DNA from 3 places in the Paraburkholderia sp. J63 genome. Region 2 is predicted to be linked to each of the others. Evidence: predicted binding sites of a transcription regulator. Region 2 holds the regulator's gene; each other region holds the start of a gene.

Region 1 (4,009 bases), on a different contig from region 2:
GAGCGTCTCGCGGCGCGCTTGCTTGAGCGTCTTGTCGTAGCCGACGATCTCGGCCATGCCGCCCACGCGGATGCGATCGTCGAAACGCGTGATCGCGATCTTGTAGGTCTCGTCGAGCACGGTCGAGACCGGCGCGGCGCCTGCGTTGACGATCGGCGCCGTGATCGAGTAGCCCTTGAGCGGGTAGACCGGGATCTTCACGAGGCCTGCCAGCATCTGCGTGGAGAACGAGCCGAGCGCGACCACGTACGAGTCCGCGCGCACGAGTTCGCTGCCGCACTGCACGCCCGCGATACGCTCGCTTTGCACGGCGAGGCCATCGATCGGCGTGTTGTAGCGGAACTTGACACCCAGATCCGCGGCCATCCTGGCGAGGCGCGTGGTGAAGAGCTGGCAGTCGCCGGTTTCGTCGCCGGGCAGGCGCAAGCCGCCGGTGAGCTTGTGCGAGACCGCGGCAAGCGCCGGCTCGGCGCGGCCGAGTTCGGCGGCGGTGAGCAGCTCGTACGGGACGTTCGCGTCCTTCAGCACGGCGATGTCCTTCGCCGCGCCGTCGAATTGCTGCTGCGTGCGGAACACCTGGAGCGTGCCGCCCGTGCGGCCTTCGTACTGGATGCCGGTGTCGGCGCGTAGCGCCTGCAGGCAGTCGCGGCTGTATTCGGCGAGGCGCACCATGCGGCCCTTGTTGAGCGCATAGCGCTCGGCCGTGCAGTTCTGCAGCATCTGCCACATCCATTGCAGCTGGAACTTCGTGCCGTCCAGGCGGATGGCGAGCGGCGCGTGCTTCTCGAACATCCACTTGATCGCCTTGAGCGGCACGCCCGGCGCGGCCCACGGCGCGGCATAGCCAGGCGAGATCTGGCCGGCGTTGGCAAAACTGGTTTCGAGCGCGGGACCGGCCTCGCGGTCGATCACCGTCACCTCGTGGCCCGCACGGGCAAGATACCAGGCGCTGGCAATCCCGACCACACCACTGCCCAACACGACGACTCGCATAGCCTGCTCCACATAGATTTGTTGGGGCTACGCCGTTTTGCCTCGGGCTGATTCGCCCTTTCCAGGGGCATTCAGTGCAGAAGGCATGAAAAATCGGAGGTAGCCAGTAATATCGACTATGCTATTGTTCTACGTCCAGATTTTGTTATCGTATTTTTCAGATTTTCAGGAAAAAAACATGAGAACGCAGCGTCAGCCGGTCCGTGCGCTGGACCGGCTCGATCACCGGATCCTGAAGCTGCTCCAGGAGGATGGCCGCATGGCCATGAAGGACCTCGCGGAGCAGGTCGGGCTTTCGGTCACGCCCTGCATCGAGCGGGTCAAGCGCATGGAGCGCGATGGCGTCATCACCGGCTACTACGCGCGCGTGAATCCGAACGTCTTGGGTGCGGCGCTGCTGGTGTTCGTGGAGATCACGCTCGACCACAAGAGCGGCAACATGTTCGACCAGTTCCGCCGCGAGGTGAAGAAGATTCCCGAAGTGCTCGAATGCCATCTGGTCTCGGGCGACTTCGATTACCTGATCAAGGCGCGCATTGGCGAAATGGCCGACTACCGCAAGCTGCTCGGCGACATCCTGCTGCAACTGCCAGGCGCGGTGCAGTCGAAGAGCTATGTGGTCATGGAGGAGATCAAGGAGACCTTGACGATCGCGGTGGGCGAGTAGCGCCGAGGGCATCCGGCACGCGCGTGCGGGGCCGAAAGCGCCCCGTTTTTCTCGCTCGACAAAGCGTCTCGATACTGTATATTTATACAGTATCGAGACGCTTTGCTTGCTTTGTGCCGTGAAAGAACTGGACCCCGATCATTCCCCTGACACCTGGTATCCCGTCGCCCCGCCTGCGCCGCGCAAGGGGCGGGGCGCCGTCACGAACATGCAGGGGCGCTACGAGGTCGACCAGCGCGAAGTCTTCGACGATGGCTGGCAGCACGCGCAGCCGGGCGAGGAGGCAGGCGGCCACGAAGGTGACGACCCGGGCGTCGACGAGCTTGCCGCCGCAGACGCGCCCGCATTGCGCACCCAGGTCTTCGAGGAGCGCGCGAAGAGCATCCTCACGCGCAACCAGTCGCCCGATATTCCGTTCAGCGTCTCGCTCAATCCGTACCGCGGTTGCGAGCACGGCTGCATCTACTGTTTCGCGCGGCCCACGCACAGCTATTTGGGCCTCTCGCCGGGGCTCGATTTCGAGAGCCGCATCTACGCGAAGATCAATGCGCCCGAACTGCTCGTGCGCGAAATCGCGAAGCCCGCTTACGAGCCCGAGCCCATCGCGCTAGGCGTGAATACCGATGCCTGGCAGCCCGTCGAGCGCGATCTGCGCATCACGCGCCGCGTGATCGAAGTGCTGAGCGAGCGTCAGCACCCGTTCGCGGCCATCACGAAATCCTCGCTGATCGAGCGCGATCTCGACCTGCTCGTGCCGATGGCGCAACGCCAGCAGTTCATGGCCGCGATCACCATCACGACGCTCGACGCCGATCTCGCGCGCACGCTCGAACCGCGCGCGGCCACGCCCGCGCGCCGGCTGCGCACGATCCGCACGCTCGCGCAGGCGGGCATTCCCGTGGGCGTGAGCATCGCGCCCGTGATTCCGTTCGTGACCGAGCCGGACATGGAGCGCGTGCTCGAAGCCTGCGCCGAGGCCGGCGCGACGAGCGCGAGCTATATCGTGTTGCGTCTGCCGTGGGAGGTGGCGCCGCTCTTTCAGGGCTGGCTGGAGGCGCATTTCCCGCAACGCGCGGCGCGCGTGATGAGCCGCGTGCGCGACATGCGCGGCGGCAAGGATTACGACTCGGCGTTCTCGCAGCGCATGAAGGGCACCGGGCTTTGGGCCGACCTGCTCAAGCAGCGCTTTCACAAGGCCGTGAAGCGGCTCGGGTTGAACGAGCGGCGTCACGGCATCCTGGACATGTCGGCGTTCGTGCGTGCAAAGACGGTGCGCGAGAAGCCGCAACTCGATCTGTTCTAGCGCGCTGCGTGCCGTTGCCGCTATTGAGAAATCGCCTTGGCCGCCTCGACCTGCGATTCGAAGTAAGTCTGGAACGAGAACGCGAGGCCCGTCATCAGCCCAAACGCGCCGAAGAACAGCGAGAAGATCACCACGAAGATCACGGTCCAGCCCGAGCGGCTCGCGCGGCTTCCCGCGAAGGCCGCATTGAACTGCGCATCCCACTTGTCGTCGGGGCGCAGCCCATAGACGATGGCGGCAAGAAACGCCGCGAGCACGGACACGGCGCCGATCACGGCGAGCGCCCAGCCCGGTATCGACGCGCGCTGGGTGGCGATGAGCAGCAGCACGCCGGGAATGCCGAGCAGCGTGCCGGCGATATGGGCCCAGCCCCATACGTCGCGCGATCCGTACAGATAGAAGCGGTGAGCGCCGAAGCAGCCGAGCAGGAAGGCGAGGGCGGCGGTGAGTGTCTTGGAGCGAAAGCGTGCGGGATTCTTTTGATTGGACATGGGCAGACGGATGGGATGACGGCGCGAAAGCCGCACGGCAACTGAGCTCACGCGCGGACGTGGGCCGCCGGCCATTGTACGTGGCGCGTGCCCGCGCAGGCAGATGTTGCCGCTTATGCCGGGAAATGCCCGAAGCGGGGGCGCGAGCGTAGCGGTCGCACGCGCCGCAATCCGCGCTCAGGGCTTGGCGTAGGTCACGCGATAGATCGCGCCCGCATAGTCGTCGCTGATGAGGAGCGACCCGTCGGGCAGCGGCAGCACATCGGCGGGGCGGCCCCATTCGGTCTCGTCGGGATTGAGCCAGCCCTCGGCGAACACGTCCTGGTGCGCGTGCGCGCCATCGGCGTCGACGGTGATGCGCACCACGCGATAGCCCACCTTCTTGCTGCGGTTCCACGAGCCGTGCTCGGCGATGAAGATGCTGTCGCGATAGCCTGACGGGAACATCGCGCCTGTATAGAAGCGCATGCCGAGGGCCGCCACGTGCGCGCCCAGCTTCGCGACGGGCGGCGTGAAGCCGCTGCACGGATGGCCCGCGCCGAATTCCGGATCGGC
Region 2 (4,009 bases):
ACGGTAAAAGTTCTTCGCCGCGATCTCCTGGCCCTCTTCGCTATAGAGGAACTGCAGATAGGCTTCGGCCACCTTGCGCGTGCCGCGCTTGTCCACGACCTTGTCGACCACCGCAACCGGCGGCTCGGCAAGAATGCTCACCGAAGGCACCACGATCTCGAACTTGTCCGGCCCGAACTCCTTGAGCGAGAGAAATGCTTCGTTCTCCCACGCAATCAGCACGTCGCCGATACCGCGCTGCACGAAGCTCGTGGTCGCGCCGCGCGCGCCCGAGTCGAGCACGCCGGCGTTCTTGTAGAGCTTCGTGACGAACTCCTTCGCCTTCTGCTCGTTGCCGCCCGGCTGATGCAGCGCATAGGCCCAGGCCGCGAGGTAATTCCAGCGCGCGCCGCCCGAGGTCTTCGGATTGGGCGTGACGATCGAGACGCCGGGCTTCGTGAGATCGTCCCAGTCCTTGATGTGCTTCGGATTGCCCTTACGCACGAGAAACACGATGGTCGAGGTGTACGGCGAGGCGTTGTCGGGCAGGCGCTTTTGCCAGTCCTTCGCAATCAGCCCCTTGTTGGCGAGCGCGTCGATGTCCCAGGCGAGCGCGAGCGTCACGACGTCGGCCTGCAGCCCGTCGAGCACCGAGCGCGCCTGCGCGCCCGAGCCGCCATGCGACTGCTTGATGGTGAGCGTCTCGCCCGTCTTCGCCTTCCACTCCTTGATGAAGGCGTCGTTGATGTTCTGGTACAGCTCGCGCGTGGGATCGTAGGAGACATTGAGCAGCGACGTGTCCGCATGCGCGGCCGGCGCGAAGGCGGCCATGCCGAAGAGCGGCGCCACGCCGATGATCAGTTTTGCCGCCAGCTTCCCCAGCCATGCGCGCCCCGTAATGCCTTGTTTCATCCGCCTTTCTCCGTGTCGTCGTGCGTTTTCGCGTGCGCTTTTGCGCGTTCTCGTTGGTGGTGCAGCAATCGATGGAGGCCAGTCTAGCGATCGGCTTACATTATTAAAAATGATGTTTTTTCATTTTTTAATATGCAAAAGTGGTAAGGACGGAGGAATCGGGCGTTCGAGCATGTTTTCGTCTGCGATTTCGCCGGTTTGAGCGGCGTGCAACGCCGCTGCCGCGCCATCGCGATCGCAAAGTTCAAGTAACACTTGAAAAGCGGCGAATACTGTATAAAAATACAGTTACCTGTTCAAACATACAGTAGCGCCATGACCAAACTCACCGCACGACAGCAGCAGGTTTTCGATCTGATCCGCCGCGCGATCGAGCGCACGGGCTTCCCGCCCACGCGCGCCGAGATCGCCGCCGAGCTGGGTTTCAGCTCGGCCAACTCTGCGGAGGAGCATCTGCGGGCGCTGGCGCGCAAGGGCGTGATCGAACTGGCTGCGGGCGCGTCGCGCGGCATCCGCCTCATGCCCGGCCCCGACGACCTGCCGCATCAGTTCACGCTGCCGCACGGAAGCATCATGCAGCTCTCGCTGCCGCTCGTTGGCCGCGTGGCGGCGGGCAGCCCGATCCTCGCGCAAGAACATATTTCGCAGAACTACACCTGTGACCCGGCGCTGTTCTCGAGCCGGCCCGACTACCTGCTGAAGGTGCGCGGCCTGTCCATGCGCGACGCGGGCATCCTCGACGGCGACCTGCTCGCCGTGCAGAAAAAGAGCGAAGCGAAAGACGGCCAGATCATCGTTGCGCGCCTCGGCGACGACGTCACCGTGAAGCGTCTGAAGCGGCAGCCCAACGGCATCGAGCTGATCGCAGAGAACCCCGACTACGAAAACATCTTCGTCGCGGTCGGCAGCGCCGACTTCGCGCTCGAAGGCATAGCCGTCGGCCTGATCCGCCCCACCGAATTCTGATCATTCCGCCCGCGCATCTTCTGGAGAGAGAATCATGGAACGCCTTGCCCGCTTGCTGCCCTTCCGTCAATTCGGCCGTCTGCGCCACCTGCGCGGGATCGCCTCGTGCGCCATGCGCGAGGCGCGCGCCTCGGCCGCCGCGCTGGGCCGTCAGGTCAATGGTTCGCTCTTCGACGACCTCGATCACGCCGATGAAACCCCCGCGCTGCCTTCGGCACAGCCGGCGTTCGCGCGCGTCTCGCTCAACAGCACGCTGAATACGGAACAGCCGGGGCGTCGCGCGCCGGTGCGGGTCTATCACGGTTCGTCGCGGCTCATCATGGTGGGCACGATGGAAGCGGTGTGCCGCGCCATCGACCGCTGTATCGCCGAACAGCAAAGCGACGTGCCGGCCGCGCTGGCGAAGTAATCAGTGAAGTAATCGCGAAGTAATAGATATGGCAGAGGGATCGTTTTGGATTGCTCGCGGTCAACACCCTGATTGAACAACTCGGGGTTGCCCCATCCAATGACCGATATCCAAACGACTCCCCGCAAATCAACAAGCTGGAAGAAGCCCGTCGCCATCGCTGTCGCGGCAGTTGCGATCGTGGCCGCGGCAGGCTATGGCTACGCCTCGCCGTATATCGCCCTGAATCACCTCAAGGCAGCCGCCGACGCTCGCGACGCGGCCGCACTGAGCGAGTACGTCGATTACCCGGCGCTGCGCGTGAGCCTGAAGCAGCAGGTTGGTGAGATGCTGCAACGGCGCATCGAGGCCACGCATAGCAGCAATCCGCTGCTGCTCTTTGGCGCCGTAATCGGCGGCGCGCTGATCGGCCCGCTCGTGGATGCGTATGCGACACCCGACGGCGTCGCCGCGCTGCTCAGCGGCATGCCGCCGACCGGCCAGCCGGGCGAGCGGCCCGCGCCGCCGTCCGAGGCGCCGCCATCGTCGCAACAGGGCGAAGCCACGCCGGGCGAAGCCACACCGGGCTCCACGCCGCCCGCATCGGGCAATCCCGAGGCGCAAGCGCCACAACAGCAGCAAGAGCAGCCGCGTGCGCAAACGTCGGCGGGTTATCGCGGCTTGAACACGTTCGCCGTCACGTGGCAACGCGGCGCTCATAGCGAGCGCTATGCGGCCATCCTGCAGCGTCACGGGCTGTTTTCGTGGAAGCTCGCGGCCGTGGAGCTAAACGAGCCCAATGCCGGCAGCGACGCGAACGCGTCGAATTGAGGAAAGCGGAAGGGAACGGAAGAATGACGGCGAGCCCTCGTGATTGTGGTTCGCCGTCATTCGGTCATTGCGCGGGCACCACCATGGCGCCCACGCAATGCGATGCGCAGAGACGAGACTAAGCCGCCGCCTGCTGCTGTTTTTCCTCGGCCGCCGAAGAACAGGCCACGAGGATGCTGCACGTCACGCGGTCGAGCAGCGGCGTATTGCCCGCGCCCATCCACCAGCGCGACAGTCCGGTGCGGCAACGATGCCCCACCACCACGAGATCGACGTGCAACTCGTTGGCGAGATTCGCAATCTCGTCGATCGGATGCCCGAACGCGAAGTGGCCCTGCGCGCGCACGCCACGCTCGGTCAGCCAGTCCACGCCTTCCTGAAGGATCTCGCGCGCGGTCTCCTCGAAGCGCCCACAGGCCACATCGGTGAGCAAGCCCGCGCTCTGCGCGATCGTCGAACGCATGTCGACTACCGAGAGCAGATGCGTCTCCGCCTGCAGGTCCAGCGCCAGATCTGCCCCGCAACGCAGCGCCTTGCGGCCTTCGCGCGAGCCGTCGTAACAAAGCAGAATTTTCTTGTAGCTCGCCATGATCGATTCTCCCTACCCGCCTGGAAACGCAGGTCACAATCGCATGATGGTGCGCCGCAATTCGACGCGCAAGGGCTGGAAAACGCCAGGTCTCCTTGCACGCGAATAGTGCATCGGCACGGCGTTTGCGCGAAATTAATGCTTGTCGCGACAGCCATTGACGGTGCATTTGTGCGCCGCAAGCGCTGCGGCCGCGCTGGAAAGCACGGCCAACCCCCGATGCAGCAATGCACTAGAATAGGCCGCCTTGCGACGCGCACTACGCACGCGCTTACATGAACGGCCGCTCAAACATGCCCGCCATCGAATTCGAGCAGGTGATCAAGCACTATGGAGACAGGACA
Region 3 (4,009 bases), on a different contig from region 2:
ACGCTGCGAGCACTCGCTGAGCGCCACGCCGCCGCCTGTGCGCGCGAGCAGCCACGCCGCTTCAGCCGTCGCGGCGATCGATGTCACGCAGGTCACGCCAAAGTCGGCAATCGCGCGGCGAATACGCTGTCGCAGCGCGTGCAGGCCGCCAAATAGCCGCACGCTTGCGGTCACATCGGCCAGCACGACGTTTTCGTCTGCCATCACAACGTTGGGGGTGAACTGGAGCAGCGCGAAAGCCACCCCCTGCATCGTCATCTGTTCGCGCGCCGTGTCGCGCTCGCGGATATGCGCGTGCGGCGCGAGCGTGAGCACGCCGCCGCGGCGCATGCCCTCGACCACGCCCAGCGAACGCGCTCCGGCATCCATATCCAGCACACGACCCTTGTCCAGCACAACGGTACCGGCCTCAGACGCTGGCATGTGCCAGGTCGGGCAAAAACTCTCGATGGGCAGGCGCGGCAGATGAACGCCGATCCAGTGGTGCATGGCGATTCAGAAGGACTGGAGAAGGTGACAGCGGGACGAAGACGGGATCGTCCCGATGAGGGCCGCGACGTTTGACGAAGGAAATGTTCACGCCGCCCGGTGTGGGTGCCAGCGCGATCCGTAACGGCGCGGGTGAGGTCGCGCTTGCCGCCGCCATCGGACGAAACAGGAAAAAAAGCGTCCCGGCGCGCTGTGCCGCGAGGTGCAACCGGCGCAGCGCATCGGGATGGATCTGGGATTGCCAGAAAAGCACGGCGCCCGCTGTGCCAGCACGCAGGATCTGCTCTGCCGCCCAGAGTGCGTCGGCGGTGGAGGCGGGTTTCAGGACATGGATGTTTTCCTGTTTCAGCCCCCACCAGGTCAGCGCCGCCGGCTGAAGCCGATGCGGTGGCTGCACCGCAAACACGGGCCGTTGGGCGATCGCCGCAAGCGCTGGCTGCAGGAGCCGGAGTTCGCCGCAACCCGGCTGGGGCAGCATCACCTCGGTCAGGGCACCGGTGGGCCAGCCGCGTCCAGGCAGCTCGGCGTCGAGCGAACCGTGGCCACTGGTGATTGCCCGCCCGCGGGCGACGGCCAGCTGCGAGGCGAACCAGAGGTCCGGGTGAATCGCCTCCGCGCGCACGTTCAGTTGACCCATCACGCCCCCCAAAAAAACACTGTACATTTATACAGTATCATACTGGCGCGCTGGCAATCTGTCACGAAGCCTTGAGGCACTTGCGCAGATAAGGGAAAACCCTTAAAATGGTTTCTGTCTCCTCCATGTCTCCACGATATGGATTCAGCCCGCCCATACTGGCGGGCTTTTTATTTTGGGGCGGCGCAAGCGGTGGCGTGGCATCAACGGCGAGACGACGGCTCTCCGGCCATGGTGGTCTGGGTGGGTGTACCCGCGGACGCCTTGTGGTGCGGGCAGACGTACTGCTGCTTGAGCCGCGAGCCGTCGCGATGAAAACGTTGATCGCCGGGACCAAAAGAAATGGCCAGTGAAGCAGCGTACGCACGGCATCAGCGCGTCAGATTGGCGATAACGTTCCGGCAAGCGACTCGCCGGCGCCGGCGTCGGCACTGCGGCCCGCTGGGAAGGAGCTAGATGCGCGGGATCGTGACAGGCAGGCAAGTGTCCCGCCTCGGTGGCGTGAAGGTCCCGTGCCCGGAGAGTATTGCCGCGCAACTGGCCACGCAGGCAACCCGTCCGCCGGCGGGCGCCGGCTGGATCTACCAGGTGAAATTCAAGTAGGCACCGCGTCTCGCGTTGCCTTCCAGAGACTTGCCTGGCAAGGCTGCCTCAAAGGCGTGTTGCCTTCGGATTTGCCGGGTGTTGCGTCTGCACGATCGTTGCCGATCGCTAGCCGCCCGGCGTACTCGACAGCGACACCACGGTCGGAAGTCGCTAGCCGACCCCAGGCGGTCATCGCTGTTCACGAAGGGCCCCCGACTGCTCGTGTCATGACGGCCACTGACGTACGGTACGTGTCGATTAAAGTGCCCACAGAACTCTCTGCACGGCCACATCTGACAGGCCTGCTTTGCCAGGAGTGCGCCCGTTGCTGGCAGACCTATTTCCAGTGCTTGCGCAATAAGGCCGCAGCGGCCCGCAAGCGTCGCTCACGCTCCCTCTTGAACCATTTCAGTGTTCTTTCCGGCTCGCCTAAAGCGGCAAGCAACGGGGCGTTGTCGCGCAAAAGCTTTTCGCTCGCAACGACGTCATTCAGGGCGCCGAATCGCTTCTGGATTTTCTTGAGACGGTTCAACGTTTTGCGATGGCCAGCGGACAGTACCGGCCCGAAAAGCTCCAGGAGATAGCGAGCCTTCTTTCCAGCCTTTCTGACATCATGAAAAGCTGAAACGTCTGATCTTTTGGCCTTTGCGGCGCGCCTCGCGCGTTTGCGCAACTGCTTTTCAGACGCTGCGACGCGGCCTTCCGAGAAAACCTGAAGTGGGTGTCGGTTCTCTCTCGCGACCAGCGCTCCCGAGGCCTGCGAGAGTGCCTCAAGCAGTAGCGTCTTCATTTCAGGATTCGAAAACACTTCGCTGCCAGCTTCGAGTGCCGCCTGTCGGGCATCTGTTATTTCAGGTGGAAGCGCATCTCCGCCTTTCTGTTGAAGCTTGAGCAGCGCAATCAGAACGTCATAATCACGCGCCTTGCCAGCTGAATCGGCGAGTGACCTGAAGAGCTCGCGCTGCCGGGTATTCTCCCCCACGTCGAGCAAGGGGCGGTACGACCACCATAACGATCGCAGGCGGCGCATCGTGATGCGTAACTGATGGAGCCCTTCAGCGGAAGGGGCGGTGGCGATTCCCTTCGCCTGCTCGATTGCCTCGTCGACAATGGGCGACGCAATGTCCGAAAACGCCGCCTCGGCGCATGGTTCGTGTCGCTCGCGTTTGTCCATTTTCCCGTTGCCCATCCGCCCTCCCGCACTCTGTCCAACGACTCATAACATGCGTCACGACGCCACGATCGAAATGATCAGCGGAGCGTCCTTCAATATAGCGTGACCATCTGGTTTGCCGGCCATTGACGGAATTGCGGTGGTTGGCTACGTTGAGGTTTTTCGCGCAGGACTCCGGCATGAGCCCTCAAGCTTACGAATCCCTGAATCCCGTAGACGCCCTTGTCGACGGGGTCAGGCACAACGGCACGTATCGGGTGATGACCGGTTCGGTCATCGTCTATTACGAAGGCGAGGTCAAATTCGCCTCGGTAGGGATGGATCGACCTGAACTGGTCGCGAAGTGGCTACTGAGTGACCTCGTCCGGCGCGCAGAGTCGAGCAGGCGAAAGCGCCCGCTCAATTGAGAGTGTCAGTGCTCTCGTATTGTTCAACAGTGCGGCGCGCGTTTTCGACATGCGGGCGACGGATTGCGGTGCGAAGCTGACGCCTGAACGTCCAGATGATTGTCTCCCTGTGGCAAGTTCCCGGCGTCAGTTCGTGGGTGCGGGTGGTTAAACTTCGCCCAATAGAGCCGACCCGAGGAGCGCGCTATTCGAGATCAAGCTGCGGCAGGTCCGCGAGCGTTCGGCGCGATGCTGCGGATGCATCGTTGAAGGGGGAGTCGATCGTGTACGGCGATTTTTGCTGGGGAATCGGGCGCAGAGCAGGGACACCGCCGGCCAATTCGATCACTCACCAGGCGGTCCGCATCTCATCGGGACAGCGTCGCTGACGGAATCGAATGCATTACGCAGGTTCGACACTCTGGTCGCTGACCGGGAGCGGGGCAACTGCGCGAGCACGCCGGGGATCATGAGAAGTCCGGTCCATCCATCCGTTTTTACAGAAATCCGCCTGATGCGTGCTTCGCTGGCGCCGGCGCTGCAGATCAGCAAATGGGCTGCAATCCCGTCATGTTCCGGATATTGCTGGGCTTCCGGCGAGAACGACCACTGTCGCCCCGTTGTTCCGGGCGGCATTTCTGCGATCCGCTTGAGGCAAGATTTTCAGGACGGGTTGGATGCTGACACCGGAGATGACACCCATCGCGCGGTTGCCTGTCGCCGCCTGGATTTCAGTGC

What was found. Region 2 encodes LexA, which represses DNA repair genes until DNA is damaged. Its sites were predicted from a motif close to ACTGTATNNNNATACAGT; they were not measured.
Region 1: the regulator LexA is predicted to act here: its motif matches at 1,734-1,751, upstream of U5775_RS02975 (PA0069 family radical SAM protein).
Region 3: the regulator LexA is predicted to act here: its motif matches at 1,145-1,162, upstream of imuA (translesion DNA synthesis-associated protein ImuA).

What each region holds. Positions count from the first base shown of each region.
Region 1 covers NZ_CAJMZF010000002.1:145,244-149,252, reverse strand. Annotated here, with positions in the region: gene U5775_RS02985 (D-amino acid dehydrogenase) at 1-993, opposite strand, end outside; gene U5775_RS02980 (Lrp/AsnC ligand binding domain-containing protein) at 1,172-1,660, shown strand; gene U5775_RS02975 (PA0069 family radical SAM protein) at 1,788-2,963, shown strand; gene U5775_RS02970 (NINE protein) at 2,984-3,454, opposite strand; gene U5775_RS02965 (PQQ-dependent sugar dehydrogenase) at 3,632-4,009, opposite strand, start outside.
Region 2 covers NZ_CAJMZF010000005.1:86,441-90,449, forward strand. Annotated here, with positions in the region: gene U5775_RS07705 (sulfate ABC transporter substrate-binding protein) at 1-891, opposite strand, end outside; gene lexA (transcriptional repressor LexA) at 1,207-1,857, shown strand; gene U5775_RS07715 (hypothetical protein) at 1,892-2,266, shown strand; gene U5775_RS07720 (DUF2939 domain-containing protein) at 2,366-3,076, shown strand; gene U5775_RS07725 (universal stress protein) at 3,195-3,665, opposite strand; gene nodI (nodulation factor ABC transporter ATP-binding protein NodI) at 3,959-4,009, shown strand, end outside.
Region 3 covers NZ_CAJMZF010000009.1:139,099-143,107, forward strand. Annotated here, with positions in the region: gene U5775_RS12675 (DNA polymerase Y family protein) at 1-489, opposite strand, end outside; gene imuA (translesion DNA synthesis-associated protein ImuA) at 410-1,126, opposite strand; gene U5775_RS12685 (CHAD domain-containing protein) at 2,049-2,900, opposite strand; gene U5775_RS12690 (hypothetical protein) at 3,065-3,292, shown strand; gene U5775_RS12695 (hypothetical protein) at 3,741-4,009, shown strand, end outside.